Regions from separate parts of the Micromonospora pisi genome, predicted to be linked through region 3. Evidence: riboswitches for the same ligand, from Rfam matches in the RefSeq annotation. Region 3 holds a riboswitch; each other region holds the start of a gene.
The links. Region 3 has a riboswitch for cyclic di-AMP ahead of BDK92_RS12095 (coiled-coil domain-containing protein). Riboswitches for the same ligand answer to the same signal wherever they lie in the genome.

Region 1 (4,714 bases), 1.5 Mb from region 3:
GGTTGTCCCGCTGGTTGACGGAACGGTCGCCGGACGGGTTCACGTAGGTGGTGTTGTCGATGGTGGTGCCGTGTACGACCGCGAAGTGCGCGTTGGTGGCGGCCACGTCCCGCGAGCTGGAGCTGGTCGGTACGTAGATCGACAGGGTGCAGGACTGCGCGGCACTGCCCACCTTGAAGCCCCATACGAGCGCCTGGCCGGCCGTGTCGGTGTTCGCCTGACCGGACATCGGGATGTCGTGGAACTTGCCGCTGCACCCGTTGCCGGTGTAGCTGCCACCGCCGAGGGTGAACCAGCCGGCGTCACCGTTGAGGTACCAGCCGTACTCCTGGTAGGTCGTCCCCGCGCCGGTGCAGCCGAGGCCGGCGACCCCGCTGTAGGTGACCGGCTTGGTCACCGCCCGGTTCGAGGTGTTCACGTTCTGCGTCGTGCCGCCGGTGGTGGTCCCGGTGTTGCTGCTCCCGGCGGTCGTGCCGCCACCGCCGGAGTCGCCAGCGGCGGGTGCGCCGGGTGCGCCCACCGTGGGCGCGCCGGGTGCGCCCGGGGCGCCGGGTGCTCCGGGTAGACCGGGTGCACCCGGGGCACCGGGCAGCCCGGGTGCACCGGGCGCTCCCGGGCGTTGCTGACCGGTCGAGGTCGTGCCGTTCGAATGGGTCGGGGTGGCGGAGGCGCCCGCCGTGGTCGTCTCCGCCGCCGCGTTGGCCGGCTTCGCGTTCTTGTTCAGCAGCGCGCCGCTGGCCACCACGATCGCGGCGAGGACCACGATGACCAGTGCGGAGCCCGCGATCTGGCCCACCGGCGAGCCCTGTTGGCCACGTCGGATGGTCTGCACGAAGGCCCCGACAAAGCCGGCCCGCGCACCCCGTGGCCTTGTCCCGGCCGGTGTGGCCTCCGGAGCGACCTGCGCCGGCATGAGCTCCGGTTCGGTCGTCGCCAGTCCGGTCGGCTGCGCCATCGCGTGTTCCCTTCGCGCCCTAGATCATGATCGGCTGCCGTTCCTCCGAGCCCACGGCACCGTCACCCTGTCTACGCACTGACCAGATGTCCCGGCATGTTCCTGTTCAGGGACACACCCCGACGGCTCGGGGTGGGACGCCGCGCGGCCACGGGTCCACCCGGGAACGGTCGACAGATGTGTCAGACGTGCTGACTGTCGGTGTTGGGGGCAAGAATGGGCCACAGTGCATGTAGATCTGTCGAACTACGGTTCGACCCATCGTCGGAACCGTACGTATCGGAGGTTGCGAGCATGACGCGCGAACTGACGCAGGCCGGGGTCGATCGGCTGCACGAGGCCATGGCCGCCAGGGTTGACCGGGGCGAGTTGCCCGGCCTGGTGACGCTCCTGGCCAAGGGCGACGACGTACGGGTGGACACGATCGGCTTCACCGCCTTCCACGACGGTGGGCCGATGTGCCGGGACACCATCTTCCGGATCGCGTCGCTGACCAAACCGGTCCTCGCCGCCGCGACGATGATGTTGGTCGAGGACGGCCGGCTGGATCTGGACGAGCCGGTCGACCGGCTCCTGCCTGAGCTGGCCGACCGTCGGGTGCTCAAGCGGATCGACGGCCCGCTCGACGAGACCGTGCCGGCCGAGCGTCCGATCAAGGTCGAGGAACTGCTGACCTTCCGGATGGGGTTCGGCATGATCCTCGAACCGAGCTTCGATCCGCCGTTCCCGATCAACAAGGCGGTCCACGAACTGGACCTGGTGCTGGGGCAGCCGGATCCGCGTACGCCGCATGAGCCGGATGAGTGGATCAAGCGGTTCGCCAGCCTGCCGCTGATGTACCAGCCCGGTGAGCGCTGGCAGTACAACGTTGGCACGCTGGTGCTGGGTGTCCTGGTCGCGCGTGCCGCCGGCCAGCCGCTGGGGGATTTCCTGCGGGCCCGGGTCTTCGACCCGCTCGGCATGCGCGAGACCGGGTTCTGGCTGCCCGCCGAGTACACCCGTCGGCTGCCCAGCTACTACATGACCGACTTCCAGACCGGCAAGCTGGAACTGCGTACGGTCTCCACCCCGAGTGAGTGGGCGAGCCCGCCGGCCTTCCCCTCCGGCTCCGCTGGGCTGCTGTCGACCGCCGACGACTTCCTGACCTTTGCCCGGTTGCTGCTGAACAAGGGCGTGCACCAGGGTGAGCGACTGCTGTCGGCGGAGTCGGTGGAGCTGATGACGACCAACCACCTGACCCGGGAGCAGATCGCCGGCGGCGGGGTCCTGCTCGGCGGGCGCGGCTGGGGTCTGGGCATGGCGGTCGCGGTCGAGCCCGACGATGTCTCCCCGGTGCCGGGCCGGTACGGCTGGGACGGTGGTTACGGCACGTCCTGGTTCAACGACCCCCGGCAGGGGCTGATCGCCATCGCCCTGACCCAGACCACGGATTTCCTGTTCAACGGCGCGGCGGACGAGTTCGCCCGGCTCGCGATCGAGGCGTAGTCGGTCCGGTCCCCGCCTTACCCCAGTGACTTCAGATCCGGTGGCACGGGCGCGGCGAGCGGATAGTCCGGGTCACGACCGGCCCGTACCTCGATCGCCCAGCGCAGTTGGGCGCAGCCGTCCGGGGTGCAGCAGGCGCAGGTGCCGGGGGCATAGGAGGTGCCCCGGTCCTCGTGCTGGGCGATGGTCATCGCGGCCGCCTCCCAGATCCCGGCCCGGGTCAGCGGTTCGTCGACGCGGCTCATGGAGCTGACACCTGACGTGGCATGGCCAACACCTGGACCCTCCGTTCGGCGCGCGGGCGCGCGGTGACCGACTCGTAATGGCGACTAGGGATACAACCGACCAATTGGACCTTGCGGTCATCTGTCTTCGCCTGGTCGGCGTGGGCCATGGTCACGACAGTGTCAACGCACGCATCCGTGGATGGTTGTGGCAAGGCGCTGACCGGCCCGCTGGTACGGATGGCCCCGGGCGCCGACCAGAACGGTCGGAGCCCGGGGCCGGGGGGAGGGTGGGTCAGGCTGAGTAGCCCCGGGTGGCCATCCAGTTGGCCAGGTCGATGGTGGTCATCCAGTAGGAGCTGACCCCGTTGACGAACGCCGGGTCGGCGATCTGGACGGTCCGACCGTTGTCGCGGTAGCCGACCACGGTCAGGTAGTGGCCGCCGTCGTACGCGTGCCAGCCGCCTTCGGTGTCGGTCGCCGAGCCGACGATGTTCGCCACGACCGCGTACCCGTTGCTGATCGCGTGTACGACGTCAGCCTGGAGTTGGTCCATCTGGGCCGGGGACGGCGCGCCGGGGATGAAGGTGCTCCGGTAGAAGTCGGTCTTGGCGAGCTGGTTCAGGCCACGCGTGGTGTCGTCGGCCGAGTTGGTGCCGTTGCCGGTGGTGCCCAGGGCGGCAGCCACCTCGTCCTGGCTCGGTGACCGGTCGCGTGCGGTGAGGGCGATCCGGGTGGCTGCCGGCCCGCAGTACCAACCGTTGATCTGCGCCTCGTACTCGTAGTCGAGCACCTTCGACGCGGGCGGCGCCTTCTTGGCCGGCTTGGCCGGGGCCTTGGTGGTGGCGGGTGGGGTCGACGGCGGAGCGCTGGGCGCCGCCGAGGTGACGGTCGGCGCCGGCGCCTCCGGGGCGGGGGCCATCTCGCCGGCGGCCTGGCCGCCGATCTTCTCGGCGACGGCGACGGTCGACGGGTTCTCCGCCTGGACCGGTCCGTGGCCCTGGGTGAGCAGAATTCCGGTGGTGAGGCCCACCGCGAGGACCGCGGCGGAGACGACGCTGGCCCGGTACGGGCTGGCGGTCACGATGCGACGCAGTCGCAGTTGCTGACGATGCTTCATTGAATTTCCTCCGCAGATGTGCCGATCTGCGATCGGGGGCACATGTTTCGGGATGGCGTTATGTCTCTGCCGGGGCCAATCGCGTGACGAGTGCGCGCAAAGGGTCCGGCGGCAGTAGCCGCCAGCCCGGTGGGCCGGATCGGGGTGTGCTGATCCGCCACCACAGATGCGGTGGAATGCGTTACCGGATGACCGAGCACGACAAATGAATGCCGTACGTTTCCGTATCACCTACCGGTCACGCGCGTACTCGCGTCACCGACCGCGCGCGTTGCTCGCGTCGACGGTCGTACGCCTGCGCCCTAGTGATCCAGCGTGTTGGGCCGCGCCTCGGTGCGGGCGGACCAGGGCAGGTGTCGGGGGACGTGGCCGAGGGAGGGGCCACGGCAGATACTGCGCTGCACGGAGCATGTTCTCCTTCCGAGACCGCCTACCGGGTTAGCTGACGGATTCGGGCGGGAAGCTCGCCCTACCGCGAACCAAAGGTTCGCGGATTCACCCCATGACTACTGTGGGTCCCCGGCTCGTAACAATTACGACTCAGCGGGTCTGTTCCGGTGTCACCCGCGGTGACTATTGGCCGGACCAGACGGGCTGACGTTACTGGGCCGCATCTGCTCCTGCCAACCCCGCTTGGCCTGCAAAAACCGTGACCCATGCCGCTGTTGTGGTCGATCTGTGAGCACCGTTTCATGATCACGGAAAGTATTTGTTGCCCCGCTGAGCGGTTTGACTGGGGTGGCCGTGCCCCCTTGCCTACCGGAGGCAATGGATGTCGCATTTGCGAATGGGGTGGCCACGCTCGCCCATGCTCGACCTCGGCTGAATACTTCCTGGAAGCAATTCGGCCGAATTTCCCCGTGCTCTCGACCGACCGTGCCGCCCGGTCTCGTCCGATCGGGCCGGGCCGTCGAGCCAGTCAGGCCCTGT
Region 2 (4,714 bases), 730 kb from region 3:
GCCCCGGTCCGCGAGCGGTCCGTGGTCTCCTCGGTGGGCGGATCGTCCCCCGCACCGGCCGCCGGCTGGCGCGGCGGCCACCGCCGACCCGCCGGCCGCAACGTGCTCGCCGGGGCGGTCCTCGCGATGAGCGTCGGCTGGGTGGCCGTCGTCTTCGCCGCACCCCACCTCACGCTCGGCCCGGGATGGCGGATGGTCGCGCTCTTCTGTCACCTGACCTGTCTGGTCGTGGGCTTCGGGGCGGTGCTCACGGTGGACTGGTTCAGCCTGCGCTGGCTGCTGCGCCGGGAGCGGATCGGGACCGTGCTGACCACGGCGCGGGGCACGCACCTGCTCATCTGGTTGGGCCTGGTCGGTTTGGTGGTCAGCGGTGCGGCCCTGCGCCCGGACACCTCGTCGGCGCTGGTCCAGATCAAGCTGGTCGCCGTGCTCGTGGTCGGCATCAACGGGCTGTTCCTCGGCCGGGTCAGTGACCGACTCGCGGCCGTGGGCGACGGACCGGTGCCCTGGTCCCGCCTGCTCCCCGCCGCCGTAGCGGCCACCGTTTCCCAACTCGGCTGGTGGACCGCCACCCTCATCGGCTTCTGGAACGCCCAACACTAACCCCCCGCCTCGTCGATCTAGGGCAGATCGTCGTCGATGACGATCCACTCACGCGGATCTGCCCTAGATCGACGAGGGAAGCGGGCGGGGGTCAGTTCACGGAGAGGTGGACGTGGTTGGTGTGGTCGCTGGAGGGGTCACCGCCGCCGTTGTACGCCTTCCAGCCACTGCCGGGTAGCCAGATCTGCTTGAACCAGATCACGTACAGCACTCCGAGGCGGCTGGCGTTCTTGACGAAGTACGCCGCCAGGTTGTTGCCGTACGTCTTGTCGCCGCCGGTGGCGACCCCGCCGAAGCCGCCCGTCTCCGCAGCGAAGTCGCAGGCCCGTCCCTTGGGGTGTTCGCCCGAGCCGCCGCTGCGGAAGCAGGAGACGAAGCGGGTGAAGCCGGCCGCCTTGGCCTGGTTCATCGCGTTGAGGGTGCGCGGGGTGATGCAGCCGGTGGTGGTCGGGTCGTTCACGCTGCACGACTCCTTCGGCCAGGAGCCGTCGGCGTTGCGCGGCGCCGGCTTGGCCGTGGCGGAGGTGGTGCTGGCGGTGACGCCGGCGCTGGCGCCGCCGCTGCCCGCCTGGGCGAGCGCGCGTTCGGCCTGTTGCTTGCGCTTGGCCATGATGTCGAGCTGCTTGCGTTGTTCCCGGATCTCGTTCTCGATCGCCGCCTTGGCCCGCTGTTCCTGGTCGCGGACCTCGATCAGGTTCCGGAGCTGGCGGTCCTCGTTGGCGGCCACCGTGCCGAGCGACGAGGCCCGGTCCAGGAAACCGTCGGGCGAGTCGCTGTTGAGCAGCGCCGTCAGCGGCCCCAGTCGGCCGGTGCGGTACGCCATGCCGGCGAGTTCGGCGACGGTCTGGGTACGGGTGACCAGTTCGGCCTCCAGGGTGCCCAGGTGGGTGGCGAGCTGCTGTTGCCGTTTGGTGGAGTTGTCCAGGGCCGCCTGGGCGTCGAGATAGCCCTTGGCCGCGACGTCGAGCTGTTCGCGGAGGCTGGCGGTGCCGCCCTCGTCGTCGGTGTCGCCCGGGGCGGCGGCGAGCGTTCCCGGGGCGGCGGCGAGGGGGCCGTTCGCGGCCAGTGCGCTGGTGGGGGTGAGGGGGGTGGCCAGCACGGTGAGGGTGATCGCGATCGCCGTCAGGGTCGCGAACCGTGCGGCACGTGGTCGTGGTCGTACGGGCGCCAGGTCTGGCATTTGCTGCACGTCCTTCCGTCAGCCGCCGACCGGGTTAGCTGACGGGTTCGGGACGGAAGATCCCTACCGCTGACGCGGATGCACCCCAATGACGCGATGGTTCCCCGGCTCGCACGTGCGATTAGGCGACGGTCACCGCAGGCGCCGGAGGGCGCCGCCCGGCGGAGACCGGAGCCGAGCCTACCGGCCTGGTCCAGTACGGACAGTGTTGGCGCGGCCGACAGGCGGCGCCACTCGAAGTGATATGTCGGATATAACTAGAAAAGTTCACCCGGTCGGGGGACAAAATTTAAGGACCAGGTAAGCGAAGAGTGGTCGCGTTTCCGAGTCAGGTAAGGACCGTATTCGGGTAGCGGGGCCTACCAATCAGCTGGGCCTACCAATCGGCGGGGCCGCAGCTCTCGCTCGCGCTGCCGGGCTCGACCTGGAGAGTGGCGTGCGCGATGTCGAAGTCGTCGTGCAACGCCCCGCGCGCCGCGGCGAGCACCGCGCCGACCTCGGCGCCGGGGGAGAGCGTCAGGTGGGCCGAGGCGACCTCCATGCCCGAGGTCAGCGTCCAGACGTGCAGGTCGTGCACGTTGGCGACACCGGGTACGGCACAGAGTCGGGCGGCCACCGTCGGCACGTCCAGGTGCTCCGGTGCGGCCTGCACCAGAATCCGGACCGCGGCCCGCGCCAGCCGTCCGGTCCGGGGCAGGATGAACAGGCCGATCGCCACCGCGACCAGCGGATCGGCCCACCACCAGCCGGTGTTCGCGATCACCAGGGCGGCGACGATCACGCCGGCCGAGCCGAGCAGGTCCCCGAGCGCCTCCAGGTAGGCGCCGCGCAGGTTGATGCTCTCCCGCGCGCCGGCCCGCAACAGCCCGAAGGCGACCAGGTTGGCCAGCAGCCCGAGGATCGCCACCACCAGCATCGGCCCGGCCAGCACGGTCGGCGGACGCGCGGCACCGAACCGCAGCGCCGCCTCGACCAGCACGTAGATCGCGACACCGAAGAGCAGCACCGCGTTGGCCAGGGCGGCCAGCACCTCCAGCCGGTAGAGGCCGAAGGTCCGCTGGGGGTCGTCGGTGGCCCGCCGGGTCGCGGTGATCGCGGCGAGCGCCATCCCGATCCCGAGTACGTCGGTGAACATGTGACCGGCGTCGGACAGGAGCGCGAGCGAGCCGGTGGCGAGCGCCGTGACCGCCTCGACCACGGTGAAGACGACGAGCAGTCCGAGGGCGGACCAGAGCCGTCCCCGGTGCCGCTCGCCCGCGCGCATCGTCTGCGCGCCGTGGTCATGACCCGCGCCCACGCACACACCCTCCGCCGCCGGTACCCGCGCGACCCAACATATGCCGACATCCCAATGTGTGCGATTGATTCGGGCCGCCGGGGGCGGGGTTCAGCCCTCCACGCTCATCGCCGCCACGATCGGCGCCCGGGTCGCCCGCCGGGCGGGCAGCAGCCCGGCCAGGAGCGCCGCGCCGCCGGCCAGAGCCACGCAGAGGGCGAGCTGACCCACCGGTACGACCGGCAGCCCGTGCCCGTAACTGTTGATCAGTCCGAGTGCGGCGGTCCAGCCGACGCCGACCCCGAGGACGATCCCGGCCAGCGCCCCGACCAGCGCGATCAGCCCCGCCTCGGCGAGCAGCATCCGGCCGAGTTGCCGCCGGGAGAGCCCCAGTGCCCGCAGCGTCGCGGACTCACGTGTCCGTTCGAAGACCGACAGGGAGAGCGTGTTGCTGATCCCGAAGAGTGCGATCAGCACCGACATGCCGAGCAGCGCGGCGAAGATGCCGAGCAGCTCGTCCAGGGTCGCCGACAGCGCGTTCGCCTGGTCGGCGACGCTGCTCACCCGTACCACCGGGTAGGTCCGGAGCACCCGGTCCAGGGCCTGCCGGCCGGCCGCCGTACCGACACCGGGGGCCAGGTCGAGCAGGAGCTGGTTCGGCGCCCCGGGGCCGTACGCGGCGCTGAACTGGTCCCACGCGACCAGGGCACCGCCGCCGGTCGGGGCGTCGTCGTAGAGCGCCACCACGGTCAGCGCCCCGGCCGGGTCCGGTACGCCGGGCAGGCCCAGCGCGAACCGGTCACCCACCCCGAGCCCCCGGGCCCGCGCCACCGGGCGGCTCACCGCCACCGTGCCGGGGCGCAGATCGGCCAGGTCGCCGTCGGTGACCTCCGGCCGGACCGGCCCGCGCAACTGTTCCGCCGGCACCGACCAGATCCGTACCTGCGGGTCGACCGGGGCCGGCGCGAGCCGTACCTCCGCCACCGTGGCGAACGTCGGCTCGGCCCGGAGCACCCCGGCCAGCTCCGCCGGCAGCTCGCCCCGGGTGGCGCCCGGCGTACCGTCGATCCGGGTCCGGTCGAGCACGAAGTCGACCGGGAAGTTCTCGGTCAGCTCACGCCCGGTCTGGTCCCGGGCGGTCTCCAGCAGCACCGCGAACATCGACATCAGCGCCACCCCGATGGTCAGCGCCATGGTGGTCGCCGCGGCCCGGCGCGGGTTGCGCCGCGCGTTCACCACCGCCAGCCGGGCCACCGGGCCGAAGAGCCGGGCCGGCAGCCAACCGAGCGCGCCGACCGCGCGCGGAACCAGCAGCGGAGCCGCCACCACCGCGCCGAGGAAGACGACCATTCCGCCGCCGAGCACCAGTGGCAGCCCCGGAAAGGCCAGCGGCACCCCGACCAGGATCGCCACCAGCCCCGCCCCGGCCAGCCCGACGGCGACCAGCACCCGGACCCGGCCACGGCGGCCGGACGCGTCGCGCAGTTCGGCGGTGGCGCTGCCGTGCAGGGCCGCCAGCGGTGGCACCCGCCCCGCCCCGAGCGCCGGTACGAGCGCGGCCAGCACCGTCACCACCGTGCCGAACCCGAGTGCCACCGCCACCGTCGGCCAGCGCACCACCGGAGCGTGCAGCGGGATGTCGGTGGCGACCAGCT
Region 3 (4,714 bases):
GGCTCGATCGAGGAACGGCTGCACCGCATGCTGCCGGAACGGGCGCTGCTCGTACTCGCCCACGGCGACCGGCCGGCCTGGTTGAACGAGCCGGCCGAGCACCGGGCCATCGGGGTGGTCTACGACCCGTCGTTCGAGGAGTGGGGCAACTACGTACCGACCCGGTTGGCCGAACGGTACGACGGGTTCATCTGGTGCGACCAGACCACCGCCCTGCACGAGCTGCCGGCGAACGCCGAGCCGGGCGAGCTGGAGACGTACCCGGCCGGGACCTGAGCCCGGTTTTCGATCTTCACTGGCGTCGGCCCCCGGTTTGGTCGATGTCCGGTTCGGGGTAGCAGGACGGGTGGGCGGATTTCCCGTGCCGCCCGCCCCGGCGGGTGTACGGACCCCGCCGCCCCGACTCCGAGGAGGATCGATGCGTACATCGGCGATAGCGACGGTCGCGACGCTGGCCGGGCTCGGCCTGGCCGTAGCCGGCTGCGGTGAGGGATCGGTGGTGGGCATGGCCACCCCGAACCCGAGCGCCGCTACGGGCAGCGCGGCACCGACCGGCAGCGCGGGTGCCTCCCCGCCGTCCGCCGGTCCGGTGGCGTCCTGCGTGACCGGTGACTGGCGGACCACCTCCGCCGCCGGACAGACCGGTGGAGCCCTGGCCAGCGCGAGCATCAGCGGCGGGGACGGAGTTCTGGTGAAGGTCGGCCCGACCGGTGCGACGACGGTGGACTTCGCCGGGATGCGTCCGGTGAGCTTCAACGCGCAGCTCGGCGATGCCAAGGTCGCCGGCCGGTTCAGCTACGCGGGGCAGGCCAACGGCACGGTGAGCACCGGGGGGACCGGCGGCACGGCCGGTGACTGGGCCCCGATCCCGCCGCTGCAATGGGGCGACACCCGGGTCACCGTCGAGCTGACCGAACCGGCGCCGGCAAAGCTCTTCGACAACGTCCGGATCGCCGAGTACGTCGGCGACGGCGCCACCCGCAGCGCCGACGTGGTCGACATCCAGCCACTGCTCGGTGCCGGGCGTTACCAGTGCGGCGGGAACACGCTGACCCTGACCCCGAAGGATGCTGGCGGCCTGACCTGGGTGCTCAACCGCGCCTGACCGGTGGCCCCGGCTGTCCAGGCCGGTTGGGCCAGACCCGTGAGACAGAACCTAGACGTCGTGCGAGGCGGTGTCGGTCGGGCAGTCGGCCGACTCCGCGTCGCACGGCTCGGCCTTCACCGGCGGGCAGACGTCCTTGTGGAACCCGGCGCGCACCTTGTCGGAAATCTCGGCGAGTACGTCCAGCTGCTCGGGGGTGAGCACGTCGATCACCCAGCGACGGACGTTCGCGACGTGTTTGGGCGCCGCCGAGATGATGGCCTCCCGGCCGGCTTCGGTGATCCGGATGAACGCGCCCCGGGGGTCGGTCAGGCAGGGCTCCCGCTCGACCAGCCCACGCCGGGCCATCCGCCCCAGGTGGTGGGTGAGTCGGGTCTTCTCCCACTCCAGGTGCGCCCGAAGCTGGAAAATCCGCAGCCGGCCCTCGGGCGCTTCGCTGAGGTGCACCAGGACGGCGTAGTCGGTCTCGGAGAGGCCGGCATCGGCGAGGAGTTGGCGGCCGAGCCGGTTGTGCAACTCCATCTGCATGGTGATGAACGAACGCCAGGCGCGCTGCTCCCGCTCGTCGAGCCATCGTTCCCCGGTCGTTGCCACCTGACCATGATACTGGCCAGGCTGACGTGTCATCCTGGCTTGTCGGGCGGGGGAGAAACCGGGCGGGGGAATCAGCCCGGCCGTCACGTAAGTCCGGTACTCACCTTCCGGTGGCGCCCGCCAGGGTGTCCCAGGTGCACCCATCGTCGCTGATCACTGGGCTGTCCGTGACCACCGTCACCGGTGAACGGCTCAGGCCCCCGTCCCCAGCTTCGTGGCTGGGCGGGGGCCTGGTGCCGTGGGTCGACCGGGCGTCGGATCAGAGCATGGACATGTGTACGTGGTCGGTGTGGTCACTCTCACCGCTGTACGACTGCCAGCCGGTCGCCGGGAACCAGATCTGCCTGTACCAGATCACGTAGAGGATGCCGAGGCGATCCGCGTTGCGGACCAGGAACGCGGTCAGGTTGTTGCCGTACAACCTCTGCGCGTTGGTGCTCGCGGGGGCGAAGCCGCTCTTCAGCAGCGACCAGTCGCAGGCCCGGCCCTTGGGGTGCTCGAACGGCCCCCCGTTGCGGTGACAGCCGACGAAGAGGTTGAAGCCGGCCTTCTTCACCTCGTTGTACGCGTGCAGCGTGCGCGGGGTGATGCAGCCGCTGGTGGTCGGGTCGTTCTTGCTGCACGACTCCTTCGGCCAGCCACCGCTGGCCGTACGCGGTGCCGGTGCGGCCACCGCCGAGGTGGCACTGACCAGGCCGTTGGTCAGTTTTTTGCCGCCGACCAGGGCGAACGCCTTTTCGGCGTCCGACTTCTGTCGGGCGATCACGGCCTGCTGCTTCTCCTGCTCCTTGACCTCGGCATCGGCCAGGGCCTTGGCACGGTCGGCCAGTTCGCGAGCGGCGTTGAGTTCGTGCAGTTTCTGGTCGTTGACCGCGTTCATCTCGTCGAGCGCGACCGCCCGTTGGAGGAACGAGTCCGGTGACGCGCTGTTGAGCAGCACCGAGACCGCACCGAGCTTTCCGGTCCGGTAGGTGCGGGTGGCGATCTCGGTGACCTGTGGGGTCAACTCCTCGATCTGGGCCTCGGCCTTCTGGAGTTCGGCGGCGAGAACCCCCTGGCGCTTCTTTGACGCCTCGAGCGCGGCCTTGGCGTCGAGGAAGCGGCGGCCGGTCTGCTCCAGGACCTCGCTCAACAGCTGGCCGTCGGACTCGGCCGGCGCCGGTGGCGTGGCGGGCGCGGCCTGGGCCGCGGCGGAGAACGGCACCAGCAGGAGGGAAGCGGTGAGCAGAGCCAGGGCAGGGGTGAACCATCGGCGGAGGGGTGCCGTCATGCAGGATCCTTCCGTTGGTCGCCGACCGGGTTAGCTGACGGGTTCGGGATGGAAGTGATCCCTACCGCTTTCGCGGATTCACCCCGGGTACTCGGTTCCCCGGTTCGTCCATGGACGATTAGGCGACGGTCCCGCCGGCACCGGTTGGCGCCGATTGGCGTTGACCGCGAAGAATCCTACCGCGTGGATCGACATCTTGTGCACGCCCCGACCCGTACGAAAAGCGTTATGGGACAACGACTTTCGGTTATCATCCGCGTATTCGACAACGGCGTGTACCGCGGGTAATGGTGGTGCCGGGGATTGTCGTGTCAGCGGTTGCCGCCGCGTTTGCGGGACGGCTGCGTGTTTCGCGCCGACTGATTGGCGACCGCCTTTCGGGCCGCCGCCGCTCGTCGGGCGGCGGCGGAGGTGGCCGGACGACGGCGGTTCGCCGGGCCGGTGTTGATCCGGGCACCCCGTTTCGGTCGAACCACCAGGAAGACCATTGCCGCCACCGCGACCAGCAACAACACCGGCAGCAACCAGGTCATCACTCCACTGTCGCCGGTGGTGCCGCTGGCGTTCCCGGTGGGTGGCGGGGGCGGCGCGGTGGTGTGGGTGCTGGTGGTGCTGCCGGGATTCGCCGAGGACGGCGGCTCCGGGTTCTCGGCGGCGGCCACCAGCGCCGGATCGGCGGAGTTGGTTGGCGGGCTCCAGCCCTGCGGTGCGGCGGTCGGCGTACCGGAGTAGGTGAACTTGACCGTGCCGCGTACCGGTTCCCGGTCCGAGGCGACCGAGAGGTAGCTGGCGGTGTACTCACCCTTCTCCGGCCAGTGCGCCACCTGCACCAACGCGGCGTAGCCCGTGTGGTAGAGGCGCGGCTCCCACTTCCCGTTGACCAGGAACAGCTCGGTCACCGGGCGGTCGAGTCGTTTGTCCAGGCCGGGCCGCCAACCGGCGTCGACCCGTACGCCGCTCGGCGCGGTCACGGTGAAGTACGCGTTCGCCGCGGGCGCCTCGGTGAAGTAGAGCTCCAGCGCCTGCTTCGGTTGCGAGACAGTGGCGCCGGCCACCGGATCGGAGATCGCCAACTGTCCGTGCGCGGAGGCCGGCGACCCGGCCACGACGAGCGCGACCGCAGCGCCGAGAACGACGGCGAGCAGGCGGCATGCCGCGTGGACGGTAACCATCCGGGTCGATCGCATCGGCCCATCATGGTGGCTTCCGCTGTGCCCGGCAAGACGCTACAGTCGCTTCCCAACGTCTCGGGACCGGCCTGTCAGGGGAGATGTCGATGTTGCCCGCTATCGGCCGCCGCCGCGCGCTGGCCGCGCTGACCGGTGCGATCCTGCTCTCCGTCGCCGGTACCGGCTGCGGGTCGAGCGAGGCGCCGGCCGACCCGGGTTCTCCGGTCGAGGTGGCCATCACCATCACCGGCGGGCGGTCCCAGCCGCAGCCGGGTCGGGTGGACGCGAAGAAGAACCAGCAGGTCAGGATCACCGTCACCAGCGATGTCGCGGACCGGGTGCATGTGCACGGGTACGAGGTCGGCGCGGACCTGATGGCCGGGCAGCCGGCCACGGTCGAGTTCGTGGCCGACATGGACGGTCTGTTCGAGGTCGAGACGCACCAGACCGGTCTGCTGCTGTTCCAGCTCCTGGTCCGATGAGCGATCCCGCCCCGGTCCGATGAGCGATCCCGCCCTCGGTACGTTTCCCGAGCTGCTCGCGCACGGGGTCGGCGGCCGGCAGGATCTGCCTATT

Region 1: another riboswitch for cyclic di-AMP. It lies ahead of BDK92_RS18725 (C39 family peptidase); the one in region 3 lies ahead of BDK92_RS12095 (coiled-coil domain-containing protein).
Region 2: another riboswitch for cyclic di-AMP. It lies ahead of BDK92_RS08775 (coiled-coil domain-containing protein); the one in region 3 lies ahead of BDK92_RS12095 (coiled-coil domain-containing protein).

The regions. Positions count from the first base shown of each region.
Region 1 is NZ_RBKT01000001.1:4,425,361-4,430,074, forward strand. It holds gene BDK92_RS39705 (hypothetical protein) at 1-955, opposite strand, end outside; gene BDK92_RS18715 (serine hydrolase domain-containing protein) at 1,250-2,440, shown strand; gene BDK92_RS18720 (hypothetical protein) at 2,458-2,685, opposite strand; gene BDK92_RS18725 (C39 family peptidase) at 2,960-3,784, opposite strand; cyclic di-AMP (ydaO/yuaA leader) riboswitch at 4,197-4,340, opposite strand.
Region 2 is NZ_RBKT01000001.1:2,212,893-2,217,606, reverse strand. It holds gene BDK92_RS38350 (hypothetical protein) at 1-603, shown strand, start outside; gene BDK92_RS08775 (coiled-coil domain-containing protein) at 695-1,774, opposite strand; cyclic di-AMP (ydaO/yuaA leader) riboswitch at 1,791-1,921, opposite strand; gene BDK92_RS08770 (cation diffusion facilitator family transporter) at 2,160-3,080, opposite strand; gene BDK92_RS08765 (ABC transporter permease) at 3,171-4,714, opposite strand, start outside.
Region 3 is NZ_RBKT01000001.1:2,944,735-2,949,448, reverse strand. It holds gene BDK92_RS12110 (erythromycin esterase family protein) at 1-276, shown strand, start outside; gene BDK92_RS12105 (hypothetical protein) at 419-1,105, shown strand; gene BDK92_RS12100 (MarR family winged helix-turn-helix transcriptional regulator) at 1,157-1,699, opposite strand; gene BDK92_RS12095 (coiled-coil domain-containing protein) at 1,959-2,969, opposite strand; cyclic di-AMP (ydaO/yuaA leader) riboswitch at 2,973-3,104, opposite strand; gene BDK92_RS12090 (copper resistance CopC family protein) at 3,281-4,156, opposite strand; gene BDK92_RS12085 (hypothetical protein) at 4,246-4,620, shown strand; gene BDK92_RS12080 (hypothetical protein) at 4,640-4,714, shown strand, end outside.